Regions from separate parts of the Allobosea sp. P1_B10 genome, predicted to be linked through region 3. Evidence: riboswitches for the same ligand, from Rfam matches in the RefSeq annotation. Region 3 holds a riboswitch; each other region holds the start of a gene.
The links. A riboswitch is a leader RNA that binds a small molecule or an ion and turns the genes downstream of it on or off. The one in region 3 is predicted to bind thiamine pyrophosphate.
Positions count from the first base shown of each region.

Region 1 (2,256 bases), on a different contig from region 3:
CGGTCCAGCCCGCCCAACCGAAGACGGCGACGATGCCGAAGACTGCGACGATGGCCGGCAGCACGCTGGCAAGGTTCATAGCGCCAACCAGCAGGCTCCGCCCGGGAAAACGCGGGCGCCGCGCTAGCGCCAATGCGGCCGCTGCGCCGAGCAGGAGCGAGAGCGCCGTCGACAGGCTCGCTTGCATCAGGGTGAACCCCAGCACGCCCCGTAGATAAGCCAGAGGCGGCAGGCTAAAACTCACCCCGGCCGCGAGGAGCCCCGTAACCGCCGCCCCGACCGTGCTGAGCAGCAGCGCGAGCGAGATCAGCCCGGGGAGCGTGCGCACCGTGCGGTCAGCGGCTCAGAGCCGCGAGCCATTGGTCGATCCAGCTGCGCCGCTGGTCCCGCAGCTCTTCGGGCGCGAATTGCAGCGAACGCTCGGGCCGGGCGAGGTTCTGGAAGGATGCGGGCAATCCCGTCGCGGGCGTGCGCGCCGGGTACATCCAGTTGGTCTCCGGCAGTGCCGATTGGAACGGCTCCGTCAGCGAGAAGGCGAGGAAGCGGCGCGCCAGCTCCGCATTCTTCGTCATCCTGACCATCCCGGCCACCTCGACCTGCAGATAATGCCCCTGGGGGAAGATCGCGGCCCTGAAATTGTCCTTCTTCTCGGCGCCGACATGATAGGCCGGCGAGGTCGTGTAGCTCAGGACCATGTCGGCCTCACCCTTGAGGAAGAGCCCATAGGCCTCCGACCAGCCCTTGGTCACGGTGACGATGCGCGGCTTCAGCTTAGCCCACGCTGCATTCGCCTCATCGCCATAGACCTGCCGCATCCAGAGCAGCAGTCCGAGCCCCGGCGTCGAGGTGCGCGGGTCCTGGATCACGATCTTCGGCCCAGCCGCATCCTCGACCAGCGCCTTGAAGCTCGCTGGCGGGTTTTTCAGCCTTGCGCTGTCATAGACGAAGGCGAACCAGCTCCAGTCCACCGGGACGAATCTCTCGTCCGACCAAGTGACAGGCAGCGAAAGCCCGGCGAGATCCGCGCCATGCGGTGCAAACAGCCCTGTCGCCTTCGCCTCCGCCATCAGATTGTTGTCGAGTCCGACGACAACATCGGCCTTGGTCGTCTCGCCTTCGAGCTTCAGCCGCGCCAGCAGCGTGCCGGCATCGTCGACGCTGACGAGGTTGAGCGTGCAGTCGCAGACCGCCTCGAACCGCTCCTTCACGGTCTTTCCCGGTCCGTATTTCCCGGCGAAGCTCGCATAGGTGTAGACTGTGAGCGTCGGCTTCGGCGCCTGTGCCATGGCGGTCGCGGCGCTCAGGCCGAGGATAAGCGCCGCACAGCGGACGAGCGAACGGAGCGACATGGGCAGCGCCTTGACCGGTTCGAGGACGATCAGATCCAGAACGCTTCCGACGTGAGCTGAAACCGCGATGCACCCGGGGCAACGCCGTCTCCATCCCTACGCCGGCACGATCCGGATCAGGTTCGACGGGTTGACGGATTCAGGTCCGCCTCTCAGCCCTGCAGGCACCCCGTGAGACGTCGCGACGATAATGCGGCTGCCCAGATATGCCAAGGTGTTGCAGAGAGCCGAGGTCTGACCGTCAGTTCAGGTACATCGTCCTCGCTCCGGGGATCCCTAGCCCCCCAGCCCCGAGGCCCAGATCGGATCGCGCATGCGAACACCGATCGCGTGCGCGTGCCGCGCGACGTCGGTGGCGATCTGGTCCTGCGTTTCGAGATCCGCCGCTAATGTCGGAAACGACATGCAAAACCCCATGATCTCATTGCGGGCGGGATCTGCCACTGCCGCTCCGATCGAAGAAATTCCCGGCTTGATCAGGCTCGATGTACGGGCGATCCGGTTCGCCCTGATCGCGGCAAACTCGGATCTGACCTCGTCGTCGCTCATGGCCGCGCGAAGGCCCTGCTTGCCGCGGGCGTCGACCTGCGCAAGGGCCTGGTCATCGCCGAGCCGGGCGAGAATGACGCGCCCGATGACCGAGTCGAACGCTGGTATGCGCTCCGCTATCGCTCCCGTGTGCTGCAGCGGGTACGTGCCCTGCTGTGCTGCGAGGAGGACGCGCTCGTGTCCCGATAGAATCCCGGCGTGCCCGGTAAAGCCGAACTTCCGCACGAGTTCGTCAATGGCGACGCGGACGAGGTCCAGGAGCCCGTGACGTGCGAGGTATAGCGCGCCCAGATCAAGGGCCTTGCCTCCGACGACGTAGCCCTGATCGTGCCGCTCTCGCTCCAACAGCCCGGCTTCG
Region 1 is NZ_JBFTZP010000005.1:283,981-286,236, forward strand. It holds gene AC1D2L_RS14260 (ABC transporter permease family protein) at 1-328, opposite strand, end outside; gene thiB (thiamine ABC transporter substrate binding subunit) at 336-1,349, opposite strand; TPP riboswitch at 1,425-1,531, opposite strand; gene AC1D2L_RS14270 (IclR family transcriptional regulator) at 1,626-2,256, opposite strand, start outside.
Region 1: it holds a riboswitch for thiamine pyrophosphate, as region 3 does, so the genes downstream of both, thiB (thiamine ABC transporter substrate binding subunit) here and AC1D2L_RS18260 (LuxE/PaaK family acyltransferase) in region 3, are expected to answer to the same signal.

Region 2 (2,256 bases), on a different contig from region 3:
GACATCGACAACCTGTCGCTGTCGGACCGTCGCGCGCAGGCCGTGGCCGAGATCATGACGCGTGACTTCGGCGTGCCGCCCGAGAACCTGACGACACAGGGCTATGGCGAGCAATACCTCAAGCTGGCGACGCAGGACGCCGCCCGCGAAAACCGCCGCGTCACACTGCGGCGTATCACGCCACTGCTCACCGGCCAGAGCCGCTGAGAACCTTGGGGAGCGGCCGCTTTGGCCGCTCCCTTCGGCTTTGCCCTCTCAGGGAACCGCAGCGGTATATCCCGGTTGATATCCTAGCGCCCCGGTACCGCGCCGGAGCCCTGTGAAAGGAGCCGAGGTCATGCGCATGCATAAGAGGTTCTTGATCGGTTCACTCCTGCTTGGCCTCAGTGCCGGCGGCGCTGTCGCGCTGGAGCAAACCCGCATTGCCCAGGCCGACCCGGGAACCAGCCTGCAACGGCAACGCGCCCCGGGCATTCCGCTTGCTCCCAGTCCCGGCACGGTCGCAGAACGCGAACGCGCCTTGGGCGATACGGCCCAGCCTTCGCCGCCGGCGCGGCCACGCAATGTGCGACAGGCCAGCAACCCGTCGCAGATCGAGCGTGACCCGCCGATGCCACGCGGCGTGCCCTCGATCATCGCGCCCTAACCGAGCGTTTCGATTTACGATTGCGAAAGATGTCCCTCCTAGCCTGCCGGGCAGGAGAGCCTGACCATGAGCGATTCATCCCTCGCCATCGCGCAAAGCGCCATGGCGACGCGTGCAGCTGCGACACAGCAAGCCCTGCAGACCGAAATGCTGCGCCAGCAGGCCGCCAGCGACCAGGCGGTGCTCGAATTGCTCGAGCAGAGCGTGGCCCAGCAGAAGGCAACGCTCCCGGCTGGCCAGGGCGGCGCCGTCGACATCTCGGCGTGAGCCTGCGGCATGCCCGGCTTGCGGGCCGGCGATCGATCCTGCAGCATCCGCCGGTTGCACCCGCGCGACTTCGCGCCTAGTTTCTCCGTCGTTCCGAGGGGTGCTCGCAAGAGCTGAGATGGTCGCAGGGCCAAACCCGTCGAACCTGATCCGGGTCATACCGGCGGAGGGACTGGAACGCGGCTTACCTTTGGCGTGGCCGCTTAACAGCGACTAACCCGCTCAACCAACCCGGATCTCCTGAACCTTGGACCAAGGAGGAGATCCAGATGAACGTCCCCACCACCACAGACCGGCCAGGCCAGATGACGGCACAGCATATCGATGCCGCCGGCGCTGCCGCCATTCTCGCCCGCGTCGCGTCGCAGCGCCCGCGCGTGCAATGCCTGACCAATACGGTCGCCCAGAACATCACCGCCAACATGCTGCTCGCCTTCGGCGCGATCCCATCCATGGCGATCCATGTCGACGAGGTCGCGGCGATGGCGCGCGGCGCCGGCGCGATCCTGATCAATATCGGCACGATCAATGCCGAGAGCGAACTCGCTATTCCCAAGCTGCTAGAGGCGGCGCGCGATCACGGCAAGCCGCTGGTGTTCGATCCCGTCTTCGTCGAGCTGTCGCCGCTGCGCCAGCATGTTTCGCGCGAGGTCCTGAAGCTTCGTGATGTCGTGGTCCGTGGCAACGCCACCGAAATGGCGGCGCTCGGCTCGGCGCTCGACGATGCCCGCGAGCGCAACCTGACCTGCGTCACCACCGGCAGGGTCGACCTGATCGAGGGCGCGTCGGGCCAGTATCGCGTCGCGCATGGCCACCCGCTGATGACCAAAGTGACCGGGGTCGGCTGCGCGGCCGGCGCCCTGATCGCAGCCTGCTGCGCCGTCGAGAGCGATTTTGCCCGCGCGGCGGCGGCGGCGCTGATCGCTTATGGTATCGCCGGCGAGATCGCAGCCCAGCGCTCCAGGGGCCCCGGCAGTTTTGGCGTCGAGCTGATCGACGCGCTGGCCGCCATCGATGAAGCGACGCTGCGTGCGGGCATGGGAGAACAACAGTGAGCGTCGATATCCTGCTTTACGGCATCGTCGATCCGCAGATCGGGAGGGGTCGGTCGCTGGCAGAACTCTCCGCCGCTGCGGCTCGTGGCGGGGCCACGCTGATCCAGTACCGCGCCAAGGACGCCTCGACCCGCGAGATGGTCCGCGAGGCGCGAGCCATCAAGGCGGCGCTGGCTGGCACAGGCGTGCCGCTATTGATCAATGACCGCATCGACGTCGCGCTGGCCTCAGGCGCGGACGGCGTCCATGTCGGAGCCGACGACATGGAGCTTGCCGATGCGCGCCGCC
Region 2 is NZ_JBFTZP010000003.1:40,370-42,625, reverse strand. It holds gene AC1D2L_RS07720 (OmpA family protein) at 1-207, shown strand, start outside; gene AC1D2L_RS07715 (hypothetical protein) at 359-646, shown strand; gene AC1D2L_RS07710 (hypothetical protein) at 713-913, shown strand; TPP riboswitch at 1,000-1,103, shown strand; gene thiM (hydroxyethylthiazole kinase) at 1,183-1,968, shown strand; gene thiE (thiamine phosphate synthase) at 1,965-2,256, shown strand, end outside.
Region 2: it holds a riboswitch for thiamine pyrophosphate, as region 3 does, so the genes downstream of both, thiM (hydroxyethylthiazole kinase) here and AC1D2L_RS18260 (LuxE/PaaK family acyltransferase) in region 3, are expected to answer to the same signal.

Region 3 (2,256 bases):
GCAGCTTCGCAGGCACGAACATGCGGGTCGGCGCATTGCAGGACTGTCCGGAGTTGCGCATCACGCTCTCGACGCCGAGCTTCACGGCCTTGTTCAGGTCGGCATCGTCCAGGATGATGTTGGCCGACTTGCCTCCCAGTTCCTGATGCACGCGCTTGACCGTGTCGGCCGCAGCCTTGGCGACCAGGATGCCGGCGCGGGTCGAGCCGGTGAACGAGACCATGTCGACTTCCGGATGGCGCGAGATCGCCTCGCCCACCGTCGGGCCGTCGCCATTGACGAGGTTGAAGACGCCCTTGGGCACGCCGGCCTCATGCATGATCTCGGCAAAGATGATCGCGTTGAGCGGGGCGATCTCGGAGGGCTTCAGCACCATGGTGCAGCCGGCGGCCAGCGCGGGCGCGACCTTGCACATGATCTGGTTCATCGGCCAGTTCCACGGCGTGATCATGCCGACGACGCCGATCGGCTCCTTGGCGATCAGGGTGGTGCCGCGCACCTCCTCGAACTCGAAGCCCTCGAGCGTCTGGATCATCTTGGCGAGATGGCCGGTGCCCATCGCAGCCTGCGCCTTGTGGGCGAGATCGAGCGGCGCGCCCATCTCGCGCGACAGCGTCTCGGCGATGTCGGCATAGCGCGTCTTGTAGACCTCGAGCACGCGCCGCATCAATGCCAGCCGCTCGGCCTTGGTGGTCGCTGCAAAGGCCGGGAAAGCCGCGCGGGCGGCAGCGATCGCCTTGTCGACATCGGCCTGCTCGCCGAGCGCGATGGTGGCGAAAGCCTCCTCGGTCGAGGGATCGATCACGTCCAGCGTGCGCGAGCCGGAGGGCTGGACCCATGCGCCATCGATATAGAACTGCAAATTATGCGACATGATGTGATCTCCGAAGGCCGGTTTGGCCGGAAAAAGGGCGAAGCCGCGTCACGAACCCGGGAATGCGGAGCATTCGGCATGGCGCGGCAGGGAAGCCGCCGGCAGGCCATCGCCATCGGCAGCTCGTTCCGCGTCAAGGTGTAGGCGCTATGGCGCAGGCCAGCAATCTCGTCGCGGCGTGGCGCACTGCGCTGGGCGCAGTTCCGCCAGACACCGCCATTCTTGACAGGATGGTGATGCAGCCCCCATCTTCGGCGCGTTCCCAGGGGGGCCTCGCTAGGAGGCTGAGATTCCGCCGGTTCGAGCCAAAACTCGGACAACGCGGTGACCCTCCGAACCTGATCCGGGTCATACCGGCGTAGGGATGCGGGACATCGGGCGGCTCGACGCCCCATTTCCATGCTCGCGCGCATTGGCCCAGGTCGATGGCTGCCCTCTGGCATCGTGCCGGATCGGCGGTCCCGACGAGGTGGGCAAGACGTGACGCAAGACGACATCATCGCCGCGCTGCTGGCGTTCCTGGATCGCACCGATGCGACCGACGCCGATTTCGAGCGCATGGCGCTGCAGGTTTTCGCCTACCAGTTCGCCAACAACCTGCCCTATCGCCGCTTCGCCCAGCAGCGCGGCCGCACGCCGCTCTCCGTGCGCAGTTGGCGCGATATCCCGGCCGTGCCGATCACCGCCTTCAAGGATCTGACGCTGAGCTGCTGCCCGCCCGAGGCGGCGCAGCGCGTCTTCATGACCAGCGGCACCACCCGCGACGTCAAGGGCCGCAGCTATCATCCGACGCTGGCGGTCTGGGACGCCTCGATGATCCCGACCTTCCGGGCGCGCTTCATGCGTGGTCTGCCCCGCATCCGCATGGGCATCCTGTTCCCCGACGAGCAGACGCTGCAGAACTCCTCGCTGGCGCATTACCTCGCGGTCGCGCTGCGCGAGTTCGGCACGCCCGACAGCGCCGTGATGATCGGCGAAACCGGTCTCGACATGGAGCGACTGCTGGCAGCGCTGGCGACAGCCGAGGCAAGCGGCGAGCCCTACGCGCTGCTCGGCGCCAGTTTCAGCTTCGTGCATCTGCTCGACGAATTGCAGCGCCCGGGCCGGCGCTTCGCCCTGCCGCCGGGCAGCCGCGTGCTCGACACCGGCGGCTTCAAGGGCCAGTCGCGCGAGCTGGCGGCCGATGAATTCTACGATGGCCTCTCGGCCGCGCTCGGCATCCCCCGTAGCGCCTGCATCAACATGTACGGCATGACCGAGCTCAGCACGCAGTTTTACGATGACGGCAACGAGACCTGCCCCTCGCTGAAATCGGGCCCGCACTGGATCAGGAGCCGTGTCGTCGACCCCGTCACCGGGCGCGACCTCCCCGAAGGCACGAC
Region 3 is NZ_JBFTZP010000008.1:369,797-372,052, forward strand. It holds gene AC1D2L_RS18255 (aldehyde dehydrogenase family protein) at 1-874, opposite strand, end outside; TPP riboswitch at 1,129-1,259, shown strand; gene AC1D2L_RS18260 (LuxE/PaaK family acyltransferase) at 1,355-2,256, shown strand, end outside.